4 regions of the Nonomuraea sp. NPDC049141 genome follow, and region 3 is predicted to be linked to each of the others. Evidence: riboswitches for the same ligand, from Rfam matches in the RefSeq annotation. Region 3 holds a riboswitch; each other region holds the start of a gene.

Region 1 (5,632 bases), on a different contig from region 3:
CTGCGGGAACGGCGGCACCGGCAACGCCGACGGCTGCAGAAGAAGGGCACGTCGGCGGCGCGTCGGGTGCTGCGCCGCCTGTCTGGGGCGAGATCCTCCGCAACGGCACCGACGGCGCCGTCCTGCTCGGCTCCCCTGAAGGCGGCGGACACAGCGTCGACCCCGGGACGGACCTCCTCATCGACATCCAGGTTCTCTACCCAGACGAAAGCCCCGCCTGCGAACGCCTCATCGGCCTGAACGCCCAGCAACTGGGCTGACCCGGCGAGCAGGCAACCCACGCAGAACTCCCCGCGAAGCCGTGGCCTCGCGGGGGGATCGGCCGGGTGGGGGCCGGTCTTGCGTCAGATGTGCTCGGCGGGGTTCGCCGGGAGGTAGAAGTTCCAGCTGCCGTGTCCCTCGTGGGCGCCACCCGCGGGGCAGTGCCCGTTGTCGGGGCGACCGTTCCACCAAAGGGTGTAGCACTTGTTACAGAACCGCCAGTTGTCCTGCTGGGTCGTCGGTGACATGTCCCCTCCTGCGGTATCGAGAACCGGCGCGTTGTCCGGCCATCGCCAGTGTTGGAGGTGACGGGCGGACCCGTACATCCCCAAACTTGGGGGGTTACGGCCGGATAATGCGGTGTTCGGTGGAACGTGATGGCCTTTCGGCTGTTCCGAAACAACACGCCCGGGAAGACGCCGACGAGCGCTCGCCCAAAGGACGCGCGCTCGTCGACAGGAAAGCTTGTGGGGGAGAGTCGGGCCGGAGGGCTCGGGGAGTAGCCGTCAGCCGGTGTAGTTCGGGTATCCGTAGCCGACCACCTGGGACTTCGGCCGGACGCGCTGGGCGACCGTGCCGTTGCCGGTGTTGCCCTCGATCGTGGAGATCGTACCGTTGCCGTTGTCCTTGACGACGAATCCGACATGCTGGATGTCGTCCAGGCTCTTGCTGCCGCTCCACGAGAAGAACACCACGGCGCCCGGCTTCGGGGCCTGGCCCCAGCGGTGGTTCTTGGCGAACCAGCGGGCGTGCTCGACGGTGTAGGCGTCCCAGCCGACCATGCTGCGCGCGCCGGTGTGCGCGCCGACCCAGGAGACGAACATCGAGCACCAGGCGGCGTTCAGGTACTCCTGCCTGCTGCCGCCGTCACGCTTGACGGTCTCCAGGGCGCGCGGCGTGTTCATGTACCACTTCTGGAACTTGGTGCCGCCGCCGGCGGCGTCCTCGGTGGTGCCGACCTGGGCCTTGGCCAGGGCCAGGACCTGCGCGGCCGAGATCTTGGCCTTGGCCTGGACCTTGACCTCCGGGTGGTCCGCGGGCGCGGCGGCGTGCTGCTGAGTGCCGGAACTGATGGTCTCCGCGTGGGCGGTGGACTGCCCGCCGATGGCGGCGGCCGCGACGGCCACACCGAGGGCGGCCTGGGCGAAGGTCAGTTTGGGGGCACGGGTAAGACGACTCATGGCCATCGAGGGGGTTCTCCTTGCTTCCATGCCGCTTACCGGGTTAGCTGACGGGTTCGGGCGTGGAAGCTGCCCTACGGCACTGACGTGCCGATTCACCCCAAAGGACATGGGTCCCCGGTTCCGCACGAGGCGGATTCAGCGGTCACAGGACGATCCTGTGATACTTGCGCGATGGTCAGGCAAAGAACCGGACAAACAGGTACGTATGCCTTAGATGTCGTACAAGGTAATACATGGGGCAAGAGGATTACAAATAGCAAAACTCCTGGTCAGGAGAGTTGCCCCCGTGCATCTGCCAGAAGCCCCATCATGGCAAGGCTTTCGTCAAGTGGCATGATCGCGGATTCTTTACTTCCCGCGGCCACGGCGGCCCGCACCTCGCGGACTTCGCCGGCGTATCCGTTGTCCGCCGGATCGAGCACGAGCTCCTCCGTCTCCATCGACGGCCCGCTCAGCACGACCCGCTCCGGCGCCCAGAACGGCGCCTTGATGTCCGCGCGCATGCCGGTCCCCACCACGTAGGCGTCGTTCGCGTACGGGCCCAGCAGCGAGCACTCCACCAGAGCCCGCCGGCCGCCCGAATAGACCAGCACCCCGCCCGCCTCCGCGTCCACCCCCGAGGGCGCCAGCGAGCCCGTGACGTGCGCCCGCTCCGGCATCCCGAGCAGGAGCTGCGCCAGCCCGAACGAGTAGACGCCCAGGTCGAGCAGTGCCCCGCCGCCCAGCTCCGGCGCCCACAGCCGGTGCGCGGGGTCGTACGGCAACGTGAAGCCGAACGACGCCTGGACCGAGCGGATCTCCTCGAACCGGGGATCGGCGGCCACCCGCTGAATCAGCGGGTTGAACCGCATCCACATGGCCTCCATCAGGAAGACCCCGGCCTCGCGCGCGAGGCGTACCATCCGCTCCGCGTCGGCGACGGACGCGGCGAGCGGCTTCTCGCACAGCACCGCCTTGCCCGCCGCGATCGCCGCCTCGACCACCTCCAGGTGCTGGGCGTGCGGGGTCGCCACGTAGACCGCGTCGACGGCGGGGTCGGCGCACAACTGCTCGTACGAGCCGTACGCCGACTCGGCGCCCAGTTCCGAGGCCAGTGCCCGCGCGCGGCCGAGGTCGCGGGAGCCGACGGCGGCCACCCGCATCCCCGGCTCAGCCGCGATGACCGTGCCGACCCGCTTGGCGATGACACCCGTGGCCGCGATACCCCATGCGAAATTCTTCATGGGGGGAGATCGTAGGGAATCAACCCATCCAGTGGAAAGTGTCCGGATCGGGACCGATGCGGCCATCCGTCGTGTTCATGGCGCCGATCGCCGCCATGTCCTCGGCGTCGAGGACGAAGTCGAACACCTCGAAGTTCTCCTTGATCCGGGCCGGTGTGACCGACTTGGGGATCACCACGTTGCCGAGCTGGATGTGCCAGCGCAGCACGATCTGCGCGGGCGTCCTGCCGTACTTCTCCGACAGCACGGCCAGCGCCGGGTCGCCGAGCAGGCCCTGGCCCTGCCCCAGCGGGCTCCACGCCTCGGTGAGGATGCCGTTGGCCTCGTGGAACTCCCGCAGCCGCCGTTGCTGGAAGTACGGGTGCAGCTCGATCTGGTTGATGGACGGCGTGATCTCCGCCTCGTCGATCACCCGGGTGAGCGTCTCGACGGTGAAGTTGGACACACCGATCGCCTTCGCCCGCCCCTGACGGTAGATCTTCTCGAGGCCGCGCCACGCCTGCATGTACGTGCCGTGCTCCGGCAACGGCCAGTGGATCAGATAGAGATCCACGTAGTCGAGCCCGAGCCGCGACAGGCTCTCGTCGAACGCCTCCTCGGCCCGGCCGTGGTCGGGATTGAAGAGCTTGGTGGTGACGAACAGCTTCTCGCGCGGGATCCCCGAGGCGCGCACGGCACGGCCGACGCCCTCCTCGTTCCCGTAGGCGCTGGCGGTGTCGACGTGGCGGTAACCGACCTCCAGAGCGGTCGTCACGACCTGCTCGGCCACGTCGCTAGGCACCTGCCAGACGCCGAACCCGAGCTGCGGCACCTGTACGCCGTCCGTATTGAGTAGTAGCGAGTTCATGGTCTCCATTGTTCACGTGTCGTTTCTGACGGCTTAAGGCGGGCGGGCTAGCTTGAAGCGGTCGTTAATGGGCCACACCACGCGGGGAGATCAGAGTGGGCAAACAGGCGTCGGCCTGGGTGGAGTCCCCGCTCCAGATGCTGTGCGCCATCGAGGCCCACCGCGCTGGGCTGCTCGGGCCGGTCACCGCCGTCGTCCCGCGCGCCGGGCTGCGGGCGCTGAAGGCCACCCGCCGGGCGCTGTCCGATCTGGCGCTGCCCGAGGGGCTGGAGCTGGCCGAGCCGCGCGAGCGCATGCCGCGTTCCCCGCACGCCGTCGGCGACGCCTTCTCCGGGCGGGTTCAGCTCCGCTGGCTCGTGTCCCTTCCGGGCCGGATCGTGATCGTCGATGACGGGCTGGCCACGCTCCGGCTGCTCGAACTGCTGGCCGCCGGGCCGTACAAGCCGCTGTTGCGGGCGCGGGCGCAGCCGGGGAAGCTGCGTGCGGCGCTGGGGCTGGCGGCGGGGATCAGGCTACGCGCGAGCCGGGTGTCGGTCTTCACCGCGCTGCCGGTGTCCGACGAGCTGGCGCTGGCCGTCCGCGCGGCGGGCGTCGACCTGGTCCGCCACGACTTCGGGTGGCTGCGCGAGCAGCCGCTGGGCGGTCCCGGACCGGTCGAGCGGACCGTCGTGCTCGGCACCTCCCTGGTCAGGAACGGGCTGGTGCGCCGCGACCGCTATCTGAGCTGGCTGACGGACCTGGCCACCGAGGAGCCGCTCGCCTACTTCCCGCACCGCCGCGAGGACCCCGCGGACGTGGCGCTCATCCGCGAGCGGCCCGGGATCACCGTGTACGACGCCGGCGTGCCGGCCGAGCTGACGTTGCGCGGCCTCGACCCCAGCCAGCGGGTGCTCAGCCTGCCGTCCACCGCGATCAGCTCGCTGGGGGTGCTGCTCACGCCGCGCGGCGTCGCGGTCGAGCCGGTGGACGTACCGGACGATTGGTGGACCAGCAGGGCGGCTCCCGCCCTGCGTTCGCATCTGACCGGTGTGGCCGGGTGACCGGCACCGACCCCCGTCTGACCGGAACGTCTTGATGACCGGCCGCAACCCCTACCTGACTGGAACAACCGGGTGACCATCGTCAACCCGTATCCGACTGGAGTGACCGCGTGAGAGTGCTGGCCGTGGCCGACTCCGACTCGTACCTGAAGTGGGCGGCCTGCCTGCTCGGCGACCTGCCTCCCGGCTCTGGGACGGAGCTCGTCGTGGTGCGCACGCCGATCGCGCCGTCGCCCGAGCAGATCGCCGCCGCCGTGGGCGACCGCCCCACGCCGCCGCTGATGTCGGCTCGGGCGGTGCGGCGGCTGGCGGAACGTACGCGGCCGGACGCGATCATCGTGGCCTGTACGGGGCCGGTCGTGGACGTGCTGGTGGCCGAGGCGTTCGCCGGGCTGCGGCCGCGGCCGGTGCTCGTGACCGGGCTGCCGGGCATCTCGGTGCCCGCGACGGAGAAGGCGTGGCTGTTCCGCAGCGGCTGCGACCTGTTCGTGGTGCACAGCGAGCGGGAGGTGGCCGAGTTCGCCGGGATCGCCGCCGAGCTCGGCGGGGGAGGGGCGGTCGGGCTGGCCCGGCTGCCGTTCCTGCGCCCGCGGGCCGTGCGCGGCGGCGGGAACCGGGTGGTGTTCGCCACCCAGGCGAAGGTGCCGCGTGAGCGCGAGGATCGCGAACGCATCCTGCTGTCGCTGGCCGAGCTGGCCGCCCGCCGGCCGGACCTGGACGTGGTGGTGAAGCTGCGCGCCTTGGAGGACGAACGGCAGACGCACAACGAACGCCACCACTACCAGCGGCTCTGGCGCGAGCTCGGCGAGCCGGGGCGGGTGGCGTTCGAGGCGGGCTCGATGCACGACCAGCTCGCTCAGGCGGCCGGGTTCGTGACGGTCAGCTCGACGGCGGCGCTGGAGGCCATCGCGCAGGACGTTCCGCTGCTGGTGCTGAGCGACTTCGGTGTGAGCGCGGAGATGATCAACCTGGTGTTCGAGGGCAGCGGGCTGCTGGGCACGCTCGGCGAGCTGGCCACGGGCGGCTTCCGCGCCGCCGACGCCGGGTGGTGCGCGGCCAACTACTTCCACTCGATGG
Region 2 (5,632 bases), on a different contig from region 3:
GCGACCGCTCATTGAAGGCGCTGGGGGTGGAGGCGATCGGGCTCTATCAGCACCACCGGCCCGACCCCGCCGTGCCGTACGAGGAGACGATCGGCGGCCTGCGCGACCTGCTCGACGCCGGGAAGATCGTGATGGCGGGCATCTCCAACGCGAACCCGGAGCAGATCAGGCTCGCCCACGAGATCCTCGGCGGGCGGCTGGCCAGTGTGCAGAACCAGTACTCGCCGCGGTTCCGTTCCAGTGAGCCGGAGATCGACGTGTGCGAGGAGCTGGGGCTGGCGTTCCTGCCGTGGTCGCCGCTGGGCGGCATCAGCTCGGCGTCGGAGCTCGGCGGGCAGCACGCGGCGTTCGCCAGGGTGGCGGCGGAGCGGGGCGTGACGCCGCAACAGGTCTGCCTCGCCTGGGAGCTGGCGCGCAGCCCGGTGGTGATCCCCATCCCCGGCGCCAGCAGGCCGGAGACCATCGTGGACTCGGCCGCCGCGGCCGACCTCGTCCTCACCGCCGACGAGCTGGCCGCTCTCGCCTGACCACCGCTTTCAGCCGTCGGACGCGCCCCGTAGTTCGGCCAGGGTCTCGTCGGCCCAGGCGAGACCCGCATGGCCCTGGGTGAGACCCAGGCGGAGCGCGTACCGGCCGAAACCCGGGGTGTCCTTGGGCTTGCACTCCAGGACGGTCAGCCGCTCCGCGAACCGCGCCCTGATCCGCTCGACCACCGCGATCGCCGACTCCCGGTCGAGCAGCGGGAGCAGGAACGCCTGGAGCGCCACCTCGCTGCGCGTCGCGGAGCTCGGCTCGCGCTCGACCAGCCAGGAGCGGAGCTGACTCGCGCCCTCAGGCGTGATCGCATAGAGCTTCCGCCCGCGTGCCCCCTCAGACTCGACCGCCACCAGTCCGTCGGCGGCCATCTTCACCAGCTCCGGGTAGATCTGCGTGTGCCCGGCCTGCCAGACGTGATTGAGCGACCGCTCGAATGATTTCGCCAGGTCGTAACCGCTGGCCGGCCCCGTGGCGTCGAGGAGCCCGAGCAGTGCGATCCGTAGGGACATGTACCTGAGCATAGCGAAGTCTTGACATGTCAGTTCTTACATGTCAATCTCCACGCGTGAATACTGACACGAAGCGCGGAGGCGATGGCCTCCTGTTGGTCGCCGTGCTCGGCGGCATGTTCCTGGCGATGCTCGACCAGACGATCGTCGGCACTGCCCTGCCCCGGATCACCGCGGAGCTGGGCGGCACCGATCTCTACACCTGGGTGGTCACGGCGTACCTGCTGACCTCGACCGTGACCGTGCCCCTCTATGGAAGGCTGTCGGACCAGCACGGCAGGAAGCCGCTGCTGCTCACCGGCATGTCCGTGTTCCTCGTGGGGTCCGCGCTGTGCGGGGTGGCCCAGGACATGACCCAGCTCATCCTGTTCCGCGCGCTGCAGGGCCTGGGCGCGGGCGCGCTGTTGCCGCTGTCGATCGCCCTGGTGATCGAACTGTTCCCGCCGGACAAGGGCGGGGCCCGGGTGCAGGGGGCGATGGGCGGGGTGATGGCGCTCAGCTACCTCGCCGGGCCTTTCCTGGGCGGGCTCTTCACCGACCACGCGAGCTGGCGCTGGGCCTTCTATGTGAACGTGCCGATCGGCCTGGTGCTGATCGGGATCATCGTGCTGCGCCTGCCGCGACAGCCGGGGCACGGCGGCGGGCGGCCGGACTACCTGGGCATCGGGGTGTTCACGGTGGCCATCAGCGCGCTGCTCATCGGCCTGACCGAGAAGGGGCTCGACGCCCACACCTGGACCAGCGTGCCGGTGGTCGGGCCGATCGTGCTGGCTCTGGCGTTGCTGGTGGTGTTCGTGGTGGTGGAGAGGCGGGCCGAGGCGCCCATCATGCCGTTGCACCTGTTCCGCAACCGTACGTACACGCTGGTCAACGTGACGTCGTTCTTCACCGCCTTCTGCATGTTCGCCGGAGTGGTGTTCCTGCCGCGTTACTTCCAGGAGGCGCTCGGCGCCACCGCGACCGAGTCGGGGCTGCGGATCTACCCGCTGACCCTGGCCATGGTGGTGGGCAGCGTCGTCATGGGCGCGCTGATGAGCCGCACGCGCGTCTACAAGCCGTGGCTGGTGGCGGCGCCGTTTCTGCTGGCGGTGGGCGCGCTGCTGTGCTCTGGTCTGACGCTGGACACGCCGCCCTGGGTGCTCGTCGGGTGGATGGCGCTGATCGGCCTCGGCATGGGCCCGATGCTCTCCGGCCTGACGGTGGCCGTGCAGTCCTCGGTGCCGCCCCAGTACATCGGCACGGCCTCGGCCAACCTGACCTTCTTCCGCCAGATCGGCGGCTCGGTCGCGCTGGCGCTCGCCGGCACCGCGTACACTTCCGAGATCACCACAGAGGCGCCGCTGCACGGGCTGGCCGCCGCGCACGCCTCGGCCGCGGCCCTGGTCATTCCCTCGCTGGGCGTCGCGGGCGCCCTCATAGCGCTGGTCGCCCTGATCGCCATGCCCGGCGCGCGCATCGACCGGCAAGCTCCACAGCCCAAGGTCGAGGCTGGTTTCGCGTCCTGAGCGACGCCATGGGAAGCTGTCCTTGTCCCCAACACCAGGAGGTCCTCATGGCGGAAACACCGGAGCCGGAAGTCGACGAAACTCCCGAGGACGAGATGAAGCGCAAGTTCCGCGAGGCGCTGGAGCGCAAGCGCGGACAGCACGCCGACTCGAGCGCGGGTGGCAGGGGCAACGACCCTTCCAAGATTCACGGCGCTCACGGGCCCGCCGCCAGTAAGCGTTCTTTCAGGCGGAAGAGCGGCGGCTGACAAGGGCTTTTCGAGGGGTACGGCATGCCGTACCCCTCTTTTTTCTTGACCTCCTAGGTAGATCTTCGCCCGATTCATGGGCTTATGTTTGCCTTTGTCCGATTATCTCCATATAGTCCATGACAGTTACCAGCCGGTGACCAGGCGCTTCAGCAGAGAGGCGCCGACCGGCAGGCGCCGAATCCCGCTCAGGCGAGAACCGGGGAACCACCGTTCCTTAGGGGTGAATCCGACCACAGTCGGTCGGTAGGGCATCTCCACGCCCGAACCCGTCAGCTAACCCGGTAGGCGAGATGGAGAGGACACCTACCGCATGCGTTACCTTCCTGCCGTGCCGCCCGTCCGCGTGTTGTCATCCGCCCACGACTGACCGGCACCTTCCCCCAAGCTCTTCCCGCGCTCCGCGTAGCGACCGTTAGGCACTCCGCCCGGCTACGCCTTTCTGCTGCGAGCGCTCTCTCCCCCTGTACCCGTATAAAGGACTTTGCTGCTCCATGTCTGTTCGCTCTGCCATGCTCACTGCCGCCCTCGTCGGCGCTCTGTCCATCGGAGCCGCCACCGCCGCACACGCCGACTCCGGCACTGACAAGAAGGTCCTGCTCAAGGGTTCGACCACGGCGTCCTACTTCTGGGACGACTCCTCCGGTCGCGCCGGGGACACCGGACTGCCGGCCAGCGGCAAGCCCATGCAGAAGCGTCTCGCCGCCAGCCCGAGCTGGCCGCTCATGACAGAGGGCTACGTTGTCTACAAGGGCAAGAAGATGCCCTTCTTCGTCGGTGACCGCGGCCCGGGCGTGCCGTCCTCCAGCGGTGTCATGCTCGACCTCGACGCCAAGACCTTCGCCGACCTGACCGGCGGCCGCTTCAACTCCAGCACGCTGGGTGTGGACGGCAACGGCGGCAAGGGCCACATCAAGGTCGACTACATCATCACCAAGTGGGGCAACGGCCCGGGCAAGAAGAACTACCCGGTCGCCTTCTCCACCGGTGCCTACGCCCGCGTGGACCACAACCCCGCCAAGCCCCCGAAGATCGTCACGGCTCAGAAGACGACCCCCAAGCAGGCTCCGGGCGCCAACGTGCCCGCGGTGCCGGTGGCCGACAAGAGCGTCGCTCTCGACGGCGCCGTGGTGGGGGCCGGGCTGGCGATCGTCGGCGGCGGCGTGATGGTCGGTCGTAAGCTCCTCCTCCAGCGCTGACGGCCTGTCGGTCTTTGCTTCGCGGGAAACAGAATGTCATTCTGATCCCGTGACCAAGCATGCAGTCGCCAACGGCATCCAGATCGCCTACGAGACCTTCGGCTCGTCCGACGGACGTCCCCTGCTCCTCATCATGGGGCTCGGCGCCCAGCTCATCCACTGGGACGACGAGCTCTGCGAGCTCCTGGCGGAGCAGGGCCATCACGTCGTCAGGTTCGACAACCGTGACGCCGGACTCTCCACGCACCTGCACGACGAGGGCGTTCCCGCATTGGGGACGTCCTCGTCGTATTTGCTGGACGACATGGCCGACGACGCCGCCGGGCTGATGGACGCCCTCGGCTGGACCGCGGCCCATGTGGTGGGCGCCTCGATGGGCGGGATGATCGCCCAGACGCTCGCCATCCGGCACCCCGAACGCGTGCTGACCCTCACCTCGATCATGTCGACCCCCGGCCCGGACGTGGCCCCGCCCACGCCGGAGGCCAGCGCGGTGCTGCTCGCACCGCCCGCGGCCGATCGGGCGGGCGTCCTCGCCCAGGCCCTGGCGACCTGGTCCGTGATCGGCTCGCCCGGCTTCGACCTGGACCGGGAGCGCATCGTCCGGATGTCCGGCCAGGCGTACGACCGGAGCTTCGACCCGCCGGGCACGACCCGTCAACTGGCCGCGATCCTGGCCTCCGGTGACCGTACGGAACAGCTCGGCACAGTGGGCGTGCCCACCCTGGTCATCCACGGCGAGGCCGACCGGCTCGTCCCGGTCGCCGGCGGCCTGGCCACGGCGGCGGCGATCCCGGGCGCCAGGCTGCTGACGTTCCCCGGCATGGGCCACGATCTGCCGAAACCGCTCTGGCCGGAGATCGTCGACGCCATCACCAAGCTCACCACCGGCTGACCTGCCGCAGAGCGCTGGAGGACGGTGGCTCGCGTTCGCCGCGCCCGTACGCGAGCCACCGGGTCTGTCAGACCTCCAGCTTCTCCTCGATGCCGCGTAGCTGGTGCCTGGCCATCGCCAGGTTGGCCCGCCCCCGGTCCATGGCGAGATAGAGGAACAGCCCCTTGCCGCCCCGTCCGGTGATCGGCCGGATGATGTGGTACTGGCCGCTGAGCGTGATCAGGATGTCCTCGATGGATTCCTTGAGCCCCAGCGAGTCCATCGTGCGCAGCTTGGCCTTGACCACTTCCGTGTTACCCGCCGCGGCGACCTGGAGATCCAGGTCCTTCGAACCGCCGAGCGCGCCCAGCGCCATGCCGCTGCCGTGGTCGACGATCGCCGCTCCGATCGAGCCGTCGATCGTCATCATCTCCTTGAGAGAGACGTCCATGCTGGCCATGCCTTCCTCCGTTCAAGGTCAGTGAATCCGTGCTGCGATGGCGGCCACGCTGGCCGCCGTCTTGCGGCCCTCCAGCCGGAGGAGCCCGAGATTGGTGCCGGGCTCAGCCAGGACTGTGAGGACGATGGTGGGGCCCGCCGCGTAGAAGGCGGCGAAGCCGGCGGTGCCGGAGATGAGCGTCTCCTCCAGTACGCCCTGGGACGTCATGATCGTCATTCGCCTGCTCAGCGCGAGCAACGCCGCCGACAACGCGGCGGTCTGCTCGCTGTTGCCGTTGGCTTTGCCGCCGTTGTCGCAGGC
Region 3 (5,632 bases):
TGTGGCCTGCCCTCCTGGTGTGGCCTGCCCTCCTGGCGCGGCGTTCCCGCCGGATGTGGGCTGCCCGACTGAGGCGGAGCGCTCATCTGACGCGGCCTGCCCGCTTGGTGCGGAGTTCCCGTCCGGCGCAGCCCAACCACCCAGTGCGGCCTGCCCAGTGCCCGGGGCGGTATCTGACCCCGCCGACCCGGCATCCACCCCGAACGGCGGGTCTCCATCGGGCCGCCCAGTCGATGCGGCGCCCTCACCAGGCCGTCCAGACGGTGCGGCGTCATCACCGGGCCGTGAGCCTGGGTGTCGGGCAGCGGGGTCCGCGTCGTCGTCAGGCGGCATGTCGTTGGTGCTCTGCAGATCGTCCATCCGCGTTCCCCTTACGCAAGCTGGTCCCGCACGTAGTCGCGCCATCGTGCCGTCAACGTCCCCGCCGAGAGCCCGAGCCTGGCGAGCCCCCGGTCGACGCCACCCGTCTGGGCATCACGGTAGAGCCTCACCAGAGTCCCCTCACCGAACCGCTCGGCGATGAAGCGACACGCCAACCACGCCTCCTGGTACGCCCGTGCCAGCCGTACAGGGTCCCGAGATGAGGGCGCGAATGCCTCAGGCCCGGGCAACCCACTCGGCAAGCGCCCGGCCCGCACCTCGGCGGCCAGTTCGGCGGCGGCGACCCGAACCGGCAGCCCCGCGTCGCGATAGCCCACGTAGTCGGCGAACCCCTCATAGAGCCACACAGGCAGCCGCTCCGTCCCGGCGGCGACATGGGTGAGCTCGTGGGTGAGCACAACGTCCCGCCCGGTCGGGGTCAGTCGCCCGAAGTATTCGGGCACCACGACGACCCGCCCCCCATCGGCCACCGCCGCCAGCCCGGCGACACTCCCCACCCCGGCCACCCGGGCGGCCTCGGCCGTCGAACCAGGCACGAGCACCACGGGCCGCACCGGCCGTCCGAGAACGGCGGAGACGCGCGTCCCGGCGGCGTCGGCCCGGCGCGCCAGGTCTCGGAGCAGTTCGGTGTCCGCGTGGTGCCCGACCACGACCGACCGCGCACCCCGTACGACATCCACCCCGTCACCCCAGAGGCCCCGCGCCTCCGCCGGAACCTCGCGATCACCGGGCGTCGCTACCGGCTGCTCACGACTACCGGACGGCAGGTCACGAACCTCCACAGATTGATCGCGATCAGCGGACGGAGGGTTGCCATCCGTCGCACGTTGATCGCGACTGCCAGACAACAGGTCGCCAAGGGTCGCACGTTGATCGCCACCACCGGACAATGGGCCGCCAAGCGTCGCACGTTGATGGCCACCACCAAGCGGCAGGTCACGAACCGTCGCCGAGAGGTCAGCCGGCCCGGCGGCCTGGTGCGGGACGGCACTGGCCGAGGCGAGGGCCAGGAGCAGCACCCCCGCCACCACGACTCGGCGGCTCACCTGCACGGACACGTTCCCCGATCGTAGTCGCCCACCACAGGAGCCCGGCCGTCACGGGCAGTCCCGGCACGCATGAGGGACACCCCAGCGAGACGGACCCGCACACATGAGAGGACGTTCCGGCGAACAGGACGCGCACGCATAAGGGGACACCTCGGCAAGACGGACCCGCACGCCTGAGGGGACCCCGGCAAGACGGACCGGCACTTGCCACAGGTCCATCCGGTGAAGTGGGCCGAGACGCGCGAAGGTCCCGTCCCCAGCGGGACGGGACCTTCGTGACGGTCTTACAGGCAGATACGCACCGCCTTACAGGCCGGGACGCACCGCACCCGCGAACGACGCCTTGCGCCATCCACTGAGCTTCTCGATGCGCACCGTCTGACCCGTTCTCGGCGAATGAATCATCTTGCCGTTGCCGACGAACATGCCAACGTGCCCGAGCCCATGGAAGAACAGCAGATCGCCTGGCTTCAGATTCTTCCAGGAGACCTTCTTCTTGATACGCGCGAACTGGCTGTTCGTCACGCGTGGGATCTTGACGCCGGCCTTCTTCCAGGCGTACTGGACGAGACCGGAGCAGTCGAAGGAGCCAGGTCCTGTGGCCCCGTAACGGTACGGGTCACCGAGCTGGTCCTTGGCCACGGATACGGCCGTGCGGGCCCTAGCCTGTTGCCGAGCGACCGCCGTCTGGCGCGCGGCCTTCTTCACGGACTTGACGGTCTTACCCGCCGTGGTGGTCGTCCGGGAAATACCGGCCGGTTCGCGCGCTGTCGTCGCCTGCGCCGTCGGGGCGTGGAGGACCACACCTCCGGCCGTCACGGTCATCGTGAGTGCTGCGCCACTCAGGGCAAGGCGGGACAGACGGGGGTTATGCGGGGAGGTAGACAGGATTTCTCCTTGGATCTTCCACGAACGCCTACCGGGTTAGCTGACGGATTCGGGCCTGGAAGTCGCCCTACGGCGCGATAAGCGCCGATTCACCCCTGATCCCTGGGACGGGATCGCTGGGTCCCCGGCTCCGTGCCTCCTGACTGCACGGACTCGGCAGATCACCGCCCAAATCGATGACATGGGGAACGGCGGTGACCAAACGGTTTTTTTATCTGTCCACATCGGAGACCCGATGAGAGCCGCGACGCCATGGCTTGTTCGCCGCGAGGCCAGAAGCTACGCCCTCAGTAACGAACTGGCAAAGGCGTCATGGGGTTGTCAGGATCAGGCAGGACCCTCAGTCAGGACCGCAATCCCAGATGGAACAGCGGTTTATGTTACGCAAATGTGACCCTTCTCACACTTGACGAAACTCCGATCTGTCAGGTCCCATTCGTCACTTCTGCACCACTAATCCCGTTAGCAACAGGCCCTCGACGATCTCCAGGCGCCTGAGGGATCTTGCCGCCGAGACCCCAGGACAGGTACGACTCCCGTCGAACGTCGCGGATCAGCAAGTATGCGGAAATCACGCCGAGCACGGCCCTGCCGCCGGTATGGTCGATACGAGCCGCCCGCCGAAACTCCGCCTCCCGCACGTGGAGCTCGCGCTGACGGCCCAGGCGACGCCGACCCAACTACGGGCGTTGTCGTCGGCCGAGGTCACTCGCACGCCGAAAAGGCCAGGCAAGCCACACCGGGAACACAGACACCGAGGTGGCATTTCTCACTTCTAGGCATGACACCGGCCGCCGAAATCCACGGACCGGGGCCAAGAATGCGCACGTCACGGCGCCCAGCCGGCTCCACCGGAGAAGCGTGCCCCTGGACAGGTCCCAGCCACGTAGGGCGGGTGGGGCTCACCGGGCTGGCCGTACAAGAGCAAAAAAGAAACGCCCAGCCCTCCACCGGAGAAGCGCGCCCCGTACAAAAAATAACGCTCATAAAAAGAGAGCTACGGACGGATAGCCCCAACCAGCGTGCCGCCATATGAGGAGAGGGTGACGACTTTGACCACGTCGCCGGTCTGGGGCGCATGGACGATCTGCCCGTTGCCCGCATAAATGCTCACATGCCCCAGCCCCGAGCTGAAGATGAGATCGCCCGGCTGCAGATCCTTCAGATCCACCTTGCGAGAGGACCCCCAGGCCCACTGCTGCCAGGTGGTGCGGGGCAGAGAGACGCCTCCCGCGCGCCACGACGCCTGTGTGAGCCCCGAGCAGTCCCAGCCGCGCGGCCCCGTACCGCCGAACACGTACGGCTTGCCCACCTGCGCGTACGCGAACCTGAGCACCGCGGCGGCGTTACCGGAGGCCGCGCCCGTGTACTTGATGCCGGTGCTGTTCGGGTCGCCGGTCTTGTAGGCGCCGAGCTTCTCGAGCAGCTTCTTCTGCTGCGCGATGAGCTTGCGGACCTCCGAGCGCTCCTTCTCGACCCCGTCGCGCTCCTTGTCGGCCGCCTGCAGCGCCGTCTCGGCCTTGTCGCGCTCGTCCTTGAGCCCGCGGTTCTCCCGGTCGAAGGCGGCCAGCCGCGCTACCTTCTCCTGCGACAACTGGTCCGCGAGCGCCAGGCCGCCCAGCATGCCCGTGGGGTCCGGCTGGCCGACCATCGTGGGCCAGGAGCCGGCGTCGGGGCCGAGCTTGTAGGTGTCGACGGCCATCGCGACCACCTGGGCGCGCAGCGTGGCGACCGTCTCCAGCTTGCGCTTGTAGCTCGCGTTCAGCTTGCCGTACTCGCCCTGGGCCGCCTTGTACTTCTCGGTCGCCGTGTTGTAGCGGTCGACGACCTTGTCGGCCTTGTCGTTCAGCTTTCTGAGCTTGGCTTTCGCCTGCTTGATCGTGGGCTTCGGCGCGGCCAGTGCCTCGCTCGTTGGGGACAGCAGCAGCCCGATCGCGAGACCCGCAGCCAGTGGCACCCGGCCAAACCTCACAGTGTCGCCTCCCAGGGAATACATCTGGGGCGAAATGGTACAGAAGTGGCGGGTGCGCTTTGAACTGAACGGCAGATTCGTAATCTAGGCGCGGCCCAGCCGGCGCAGCAGCAGACCTGACGGAACCGGTCTGGCTCCCATGCGGCGGACGGACTCGGCCACCTCGCGATCGGAGGAGACCACCGCCATGGCCCGGCCGGGCGGCTCGGCCCGTACGAGCTGGCGGATCAGGTCGTCGGCGATCTCGCCGGGCGCGCTGAACAGCACCCGCACGCCGCGCGGCGCCACCACCTGGACGGGCGCGTTGAGCTCGGCGCCGTCGAAGACCACGGTCACCTCGACCCTGGTCTGCGCGACCAGCCCGCCGAGGCCGGTCATCAGCCGGGTGCGCTGATCGGCCAGGGTCAGCGTGCCGTAGCCGGTCTTGGTCACGTTGTAGCCGTCGATGATCAGGTGCACCTGCGGCAGCGCGAGCAGTTGGTCGAGCAGCTGCGGATCGTCGTCGGCCAGGGCGCGCGCGGGCACGCCTCTGACGCCGGGGCGCTCGCCCGTGAGCGCGGCGACCGAGTCGGCGGGCCTGCTGATCATGGTGGGCAGGGCCAGCTCCCTGCGCAGCCCGGCGGAGGCGTCCTGCAGCGCGTCGAGCAGCACTCTGACGCGGGCGTCCTCGATGCTCCTGCCCTCGCGCGCGGCCCGGCGCGAGGCTTCGAGCTGTTTCTCCACGTCGGCCAGCCGCTCGCGGAGCCTGCGCAGCTCCGACTCGCCCGCGCTGCCCGCCGCCGAGGCGGCGGACTTGGCGTCGTCGGCCGCGTGCTCCATCTCCTCCGCGCGGCGCACGGCGGCCTTGCTCCGCTCGCGGGCGTCGTGGAGCTTGCGACGCAGGTCGGAGTTCTCGGCGCGGGCCAGCCTGAGCTGCTCGCGCAGCCGGTCGGACTCCTCCTTGGCGGCGCTCTTCTGGGTGGCGAGCTGCTCCCGCAGCCGGTTGACCGCCTCTTCACGCTCGGAGCCCTCGGCCGCGACCGCCGACTGCTCCAGGTCGGCCCGGGCGGCCTCGACCATCTCCGCCCAGCCGACCGGGCGCGTCAGGTAGGCCGCGGCGGCCACCAGCACGGGGTCGGCGGCGGGCGGCACGTTGCCCTCGACCAGCGAGGCGACGAGCTCGGGCCATCCGGCGGCCACCGACTCGGCGACCACCTCGCGGAACTCCTTGTCGTTCTCCAACTGGGCGGCGATGGGCGCGCTGCCGAGTTTGGCGCGCTTGCGCGGGTCGAATTTGGCGATCCCGCGCAGCGGCGGCGGAATCGTGGCAGCGGGCATGGACCCGAGGACCGTCGCCGCCAGA
Region 4 (5,632 bases), on a different contig from region 3:
CAGCCGACGTTCGTCATGGACTACCCGCTGGAGACCTCGCCGCTGACCCGCCAGCACCGCGACAACCCGCTGCTGACCGAGAAGTGGGACCTCATCGGGTTCGGCACCGAGCTGGGCACCGCCTACTCCGAGCTGGTCGACCCGATCGAGCAGCGCCGCCGCCTGGTCGAGCAGTCCCTGCTGGCCGCCGGCGGCGATCTGGAGGCCATGCAGCTCGACGAGGACTTCCTGCAGGCCCTGGAGTATGCCATGCCGCCCACGGGTGGCATGGGTGCCGGCATCGACCGGATGATCATGGCCTTCACCGGCAAGAACATCCGGGAGACGATCCTGTTCCCGCTGGTCAAGCCGACCCACTGACCCGCACGGCTACGTCCTGATCCGTGCGGCCGCGTCGTACGGCGCTCGGCCGGTGAGCAGCTGACTCACCGGCCGACGCGTCGGGCGGCTCACGGCACCAGCACGAGCCGTCCACGCAGGCCGCCCGCCGCGAGGCGGGCGTGCGCGTCGGCGGCCTTCTCCAGCGGGTACGTGCCCGCGACGCGTAGCGTGATCCGGCCCGCCTCGACCAGGCGCACCACCTCGTCGAGCTGAGCCGCGTCCGCCCTGAAGAACACCGACGCCACGTCCGTGCCACGCAGCGGGATGACCGTCACCCCGGGCGTCAACGAGACGTACGTGCCGCCGTCCCGTACGGCGTCGAGCGCGCCCAGCCCCAATACCGCCGCGTCCACGACCGCGTCCACACCACCGGGCACCAGGGACCGCACCGCCGACGCCAGATCCGCGGACCGGGGAACGAACGACTCGGCGCCCAGCCCGCGCACGAGCTCCTCGTCGCCGTCTCCGGCCGCCGCCACCACCCGGAGACCCCGCACCGCGCCCAGCTCGACCAGGTAACCGCCGACGGCTCCCGCGGCGCCCGTCACGAGCAGCGTCCGTCCCGGAGCGAGCGGGGCGCGGTCCAGCGCCTGCCAGGCGGTCAACGCGTTGAGCGGGATCGTCGCCGCCGCCACGGCCGACGCGCCCCGGGGCGCCCTCGCCACGGCCGAGGCGTCGACCACCACGTACTCGGCCTGCGCCTTGACCGGCAGCTCCAGCCTGGCCACCAGCGCGATCACCTCGTCCCCGATGCGGTAAGAGACCCCTTCGCCCACCTGGTCGACCGTCCCGGCCACGTCGAAGCCGAGCCCGTAGGAATCCAGCTTCCTGGCCACGCCGTGGTCGGCCAGCGTTCCCGCGGCCACCGCAAGGTCGAAGGGGTTCACCCCGGCCGCCGACATCCTGATCCGCACCTGTCCCGGTCCCGCCTCCGGCACCGGCACCTCCACGAGCCGTGGGGAGCCGGTACCGCCGATGAGCGCGCGCATGTTCGTCATGCCTGCGACCCTAGGAAGAGTTACTCTCTTCTGGTAAGTAGGCACCTGCGAGTGCGTAACTCACCTGGAGGGACGAAGAAATGGCGACGACCACGGCGGCCGGCCGGCGCGAGGAGGCCAAGCAGGCGTTCGACGCCTACTTCGCGGAGTGCCCGTCGAGGAAGCTGCTCGACCGGCTCAGCGACAAATGGGTGACGCTGGTGCTCACCGGCCTGGCGAGCGGGCCGCGCCGCTACAGCGACCTGTCGAGGCGCATCGCGGGCGTCAGCCAGAAGATGCTCACCCAGACGCTGCGCGGGCTGGAGCGCGACGGCCTGGTGCGGCGCACGGTCACGCCCTCGGTGCCGGTCCGGGTCGACTACGAGCTCACCCCGCTCGGCGAGAGCCTGATGCCGCTGGTGGCCGCGATCAAGGGCTGGGCCGAGGCCAACATCCAGACCGTCGAAGCGGCCAGGAAGACGTACGACGCCACTGCCTGACCACCCGCTCACCGCATGAGGCGTACGGGCCGTGGCCGCCGTGTGCCGCGTAACGTTCAGGACGCCGTCGACGGTTAGGTTGACAGCGGTCCCGTGCCCGGCGGCGAGTAGGAGAACAGTGATCAGCTCGGCCTCGTTCGGCAGCGTTCAGATCAGCTCGGTTGCGATCGTCTCGGCCCGCGCCCGCGGGCGCGCTCTCTTGGCCGGCCCGCTCAGGCGGCCGGGAGTCCATGAGCAGGAACGATTCCACCGGCTCTGTCGGATCGCCTTTGCCGAGCGGGTCGGAACCGTGTCCGAAAGGGGGATCGTGCGGCAGGGCTCGTACGTACCGCCGACCCGGGGTACGAAAGAGTGGCGCATGCCGCTGTATTTCCCGATATTTCGTATATGGGGCGCGGAGGAAAAGCCATGTCTCAAGGATCGAAGCCCAGCATGTCCGCGATGCTCGGCAGTGATGGGTCGGAGCCCTTGTAAGGACGGCTGTGCTCGCCCATCAGGCCCCGAAGTGTGCCGACATATGGCGAGTACTTCACATATAGAGGATCATGTCAATGTTGATCGTCAAATGTGAGGATTGGCTTGCTTGACGACCTTTCCAGAATGCGTTTACCGTCTGCGAGACGAGCAGCTCTGCTCGGACAGAGACGTCTCGAGTTCTGCTGTTGGGGGGAGGGCTCCCGATGTATGTGCTCACTGAGGGCGTCGAGCTCAGCCATGCGGATCTGGCGTTGCTGGCGGAGCTTGCCAAGGGAGTCACGGTTGACCGGGTGGGCAGACGACTGGATATCAGCGGGCGCACGGTACGCCGGAGACTACGGGGTATCTGCGACCGCATCGGAGTCGCCACCGCGATCGAGGCCGTGGCCTGGGCCGCCCGCCGTCAGCTCATCTGACCGCGCCGCCGGGCCGGAGGTTCAGTCGGCGATGCGTACGGCGCCCGCGAACGGACGGCGAGCGATGGACGCGATGCGCACGACGTCGCCGGTCTGCGGCGCGTGGACCATCATGCCGCCACCGATGTAGATGCCGACGTGATGCAGGTCGCCGTAGAAGAAGACCAGATCGCCGGCGCGCAGCTCCTCCTTGGAGATGTGCCGGCCGGCCGTCCACTGATCGCCGGTGTAGTGCGGCAGTGAGATGCCCACCCGCTGGTAGGCCGCCATCACCAGGCCGGAGCAGTCGTACGAGCTCGGGCCCTCGGCGCCCCAGACGTAGGGCTTGAGCTGCTGCGTGAGCGCCCACCTGGCGGCTATGGCGGCCTTGTCGGCGCCGATGACCGGCAGGCTCACCTTCACGGCGCGGGTGCCAGGGCGGCCCGCCTCGCCGATCGCGCGCTTGAAGAGGCTGCTCTCGACCTTGGAGACCAGCTTGGTGATCTTGTCACGCTTGGTGTCGAGGCCGTCGACGATCTCCTGGACCTCGTCGATGCGCGTCTTGGCGCTGGTCCTGGCCCGCTCGGCGGCCTCCCTGGCCGCGGTCACCAGGTTGACCTCGGCGCCCTGCTGCTGTTCCAGCGCGTCGGTGGTGGCCGCCCGGTCGAGGAAGCTCTCGGGGTCGTCGGAGGAGGCGAACGCCAGGGAGTGGCCGAGGCCGCCGTTCATGTAGGCGTTCTGGGCCAGCAAGGCGGCCTTGGCGCGCTTGGTGGCGAGATCGGACTCGCTGGCGGCCAGCGTCTTCTGGGCCGACTCGACCGCCTTCTTGGCGGTCTTGAGCTTCTCCCGCTGGCCGTTGTACTGCTCGCTGAGCGTCTCGATCTGGGTGTGGAGCTCCTCGGCCTGCTTGGACAGGGCCTTCAGCGAGGGCTTGGGATCGGCGACGGCGGAGGCGACGGGGATGGCGAGCAGGAGGGTGGCGACGGTCGCCGCGATGACACCCAAGCGGGTGGAGGCTTTCCGGGATCCCGGAGGGCGGGCATGAGCGCCCGCCGGCTTCCCCTCGCGATTGCGGGTGTACTTCACCAACCAGCTCCTCTCATCGGCGCCTACCGGGTTAGCTGACGGGTTCGGGCCGGAGCAGCCCTACCGAACGAATCGCTCGGATTCACCCCAGGGTGGCGTCAGGATGAGCTCGCCACCGGCGGGTCCCCGGTTCTCCTCGCGGAGATTGGGCGCGTCTCCACGCTTGGCTCGCGCGGGTGACATCGTCGCTGGACACTAGTGCACTCCGCGTTCGTGCTCAACCAGAACTGCCAAGTCAGTAGAGGTTTCGCAACCGAAGGGTCACGAGAGGGTCTCGTGCTTGGCCGTACAGAACAGACTTTATGTCCTTTTTCCACCAAGTTCGCCAAGACATGGAAGCCTAGAAGCCAAGGGATCCCCCATCGTGATCGATCAACCACCAGATGTCATGAGATGGGGGAGAGGTCGCAGTTAGGGGGGAGCCGTAATCGGATCTGTACTCTGGAGACCCATGGAGCAGGTCGCCGAAGTGACAGTCCCGGACACGGAAACCGTCGTCCGGCGTGCCCGCACGCCGGATGTCAGGACGATAAGGCGCCTGGTCGACACCTATGCGGGCGCTGGACCACGGCTTCTGGAGAAGGCCACCGTCACCCTGTACGAGGACGTGCAGGAGTTCTGGATCGCCGAGCGCGGCGGCCAGGTGGTCGGTTGTGGCGCGCTGCATGTGCTTTGGGAGGATCTCGCGGAGATTCGCACGGTGGCCGTCAACCCGGAGTTCCGCGGCCTCGGAATCGGGCACCGGATCGTCTCCTCCTTGATCATGACCGCCCGAGAGCTCGGCCTGCGCCGGGTATTCTGTCTGACTTTTGAGGTCGATTTCTTCGCGAGGCATGGATTCCGCCCGGTTCAGGGCACTCCGGTCTCGCCAGAGGTCTACGCGGAGCTGCTGGCCTCGTACGACGAGGGTGTCGCCGAGTTCCTCGACTTGGAACACGTGAAGCCCAACACTCTGGGGAACACCCGCATGCTGCTCCACCTGACATCGGGTGACGCGGACCTTGACTAATGGGAAAGGTGATTGTTGATACCTATGTCGATACGTTGGGCAGCACAGGCATGTGTCCTGACACGTGCCACATGCGCACTCGAAGCGAGGTGACACGGTGAGCACCGGACAGCCGCCGTATCCACAGGACGAATCCGGCGAGAACTCTGCGCCTGGCGGGACTCCCGAATACGGACAGCACAACGCGGGCCGCCCCTATGGCGGGCCCGACCCGGATGCAACGATCGTTGGCTACCGGGCGGACGACGCCTATGGTCAGCAACCCAACTATGGGCAGCAGCAGCCGGGCTACGGCCAGCAGCCGCAGTACGGCCAGCAGCAGCAGCCGGGCTACGGCCAGCAGCCCGGTTACGGTCAGCAGCCGCAATATGGCCAGCAGCAGCCCCAGTACGGGCAGCAGCCCGGCTACGGCCAGCAACCTGAATACGGCCAGCAGCCCGGCTACGGGCAGCAGCAGGCCTCGGGCCAGCAGCCCGAGTACGGCCAGCCGGACTACGGTCAGCAGCCGCAGTCGCAGCCGGGCTACGGCCAGCAGCCCGGTTACGGGCAGCAGCAGCCGTCCCAGCCGGGTTATGGCCAGCAGCCGCAGTCGCAGCCCGGTTACGGCCAGCAGCCCGGCTATGGGCAGCAGCCCCCGTCGGGCCAGCAGCCTGGTTACGGTCAGCAGCCCGGCTACGGTCAGCAGCCTGGTTATGGGCAGCAGCCCCCGTCGGGTCAGCAGCCTGGTTACGGTCAGCAGCCCGGCTATGGCCAGCAGCAGCAGTCCCAGCCGGGATACGGTCAGCAGCCGCCGCAGTACGGTGGTCA

The links. Region 3 has a riboswitch for cyclic di-AMP ahead of AB0B91_RS12570 (C40 family peptidase). Riboswitches for the same ligand answer to the same signal wherever they lie in the genome.
Region 1: it holds a riboswitch for cyclic di-AMP, as region 3 does, so the genes downstream of both, AB0B91_RS30045 (CHAP domain-containing protein) here and AB0B91_RS12570 (C40 family peptidase) in region 3, are expected to answer to the same signal.
Region 2: it holds a riboswitch for cyclic di-AMP, as region 3 does, so the genes downstream of both, AB0B91_RS22500 (hypothetical protein) here and AB0B91_RS12570 (C40 family peptidase) in region 3, are expected to answer to the same signal.
Region 4: it holds a riboswitch for cyclic di-AMP, as region 3 does, so the genes downstream of both, AB0B91_RS18400 (NlpC/P60 family protein) here and AB0B91_RS12570 (C40 family peptidase) in region 3, are expected to answer to the same signal.

The regions. Positions count from the first base shown of each region.
Region 1 covers NZ_JBEZDR010000010.1:196,841-202,472, forward strand. The annotation lists gene AB0B91_RS30035 (hypothetical protein) at 1-240, shown strand, start outside; gene AB0B91_RS30040 (hypothetical protein) at 345-509, opposite strand; gene AB0B91_RS30045 (CHAP domain-containing protein) at 768-1,448, opposite strand; cyclic di-AMP (ydaO/yuaA leader) riboswitch at 1,460-1,596, opposite strand; gene AB0B91_RS30050 (Gfo/Idh/MocA family oxidoreductase) at 1,715-2,668, opposite strand; gene AB0B91_RS30055 (aldo/keto reductase) at 2,688-3,515, opposite strand; gene AB0B91_RS30060 (hypothetical protein) at 3,611-4,555, shown strand; gene AB0B91_RS30065 (DUF6716 putative glycosyltransferase) at 4,666-5,632, shown strand, end outside.
Region 2 covers NZ_JBEZDR010000007.1:201,673-207,304, reverse strand. The annotation lists gene AB0B91_RS22520 (aldo/keto reductase) at 1-527, shown strand, start outside; gene AB0B91_RS22515 (PadR family transcriptional regulator) at 537-1,046, opposite strand; gene AB0B91_RS22510 (MDR family MFS transporter) at 1,103-2,551, shown strand; gene AB0B91_RS22505 (DUF5302 domain-containing protein) at 2,599-2,799, shown strand; cyclic di-AMP (ydaO/yuaA leader) riboswitch at 2,965-3,105, shown strand; gene AB0B91_RS22500 (hypothetical protein) at 3,294-3,998, shown strand; gene AB0B91_RS22495 (alpha/beta hydrolase) at 4,048-4,893, shown strand; gene AB0B91_RS22490 (hypothetical protein) at 4,961-5,332, opposite strand; gene AB0B91_RS22485 (roadblock/LC7 domain-containing protein) at 5,351-5,632, opposite strand, start outside.
Region 3 covers NZ_JBEZDR010000004.1:66,109-71,740, reverse strand. The annotation lists gene AB0B91_RS12580 (hypothetical protein) at 372-1,163, opposite strand; gene AB0B91_RS12575 (hypothetical protein) at 1,251-1,454, shown strand; gene AB0B91_RS12570 (C40 family peptidase) at 1,737-2,138, opposite strand; cyclic di-AMP (ydaO/yuaA leader) riboswitch at 2,329-2,487, opposite strand; gene AB0B91_RS12565 (NlpC/P60 family protein) at 3,316-4,275, opposite strand; gene AB0B91_RS12560 (NYN domain-containing protein) at 4,375-5,632, opposite strand, start outside.
Region 4 covers NZ_JBEZDR010000005.1:493,496-499,127, reverse strand. The annotation lists gene lysX (bifunctional lysylphosphatidylglycerol synthetase/lysine--tRNA ligase LysX) at 1-360, shown strand, start outside; gene AB0B91_RS18415 (NADP-dependent oxidoreductase) at 450-1,379, opposite strand; gene AB0B91_RS18410 (helix-turn-helix domain-containing protein) at 1,460-1,858, shown strand; gene AB0B91_RS18405 (LuxR C-terminal-related transcriptional regulator) at 2,539-2,751, shown strand; gene AB0B91_RS18400 (NlpC/P60 family protein) at 2,773-3,816, opposite strand; cyclic di-AMP (ydaO/yuaA leader) riboswitch at 3,822-3,978, opposite strand; gene AB0B91_RS18395 (amino-acid N-acetyltransferase) at 4,268-4,825, shown strand; gene AB0B91_RS18390 (RDD family protein) at 4,923-5,632, shown strand, end outside.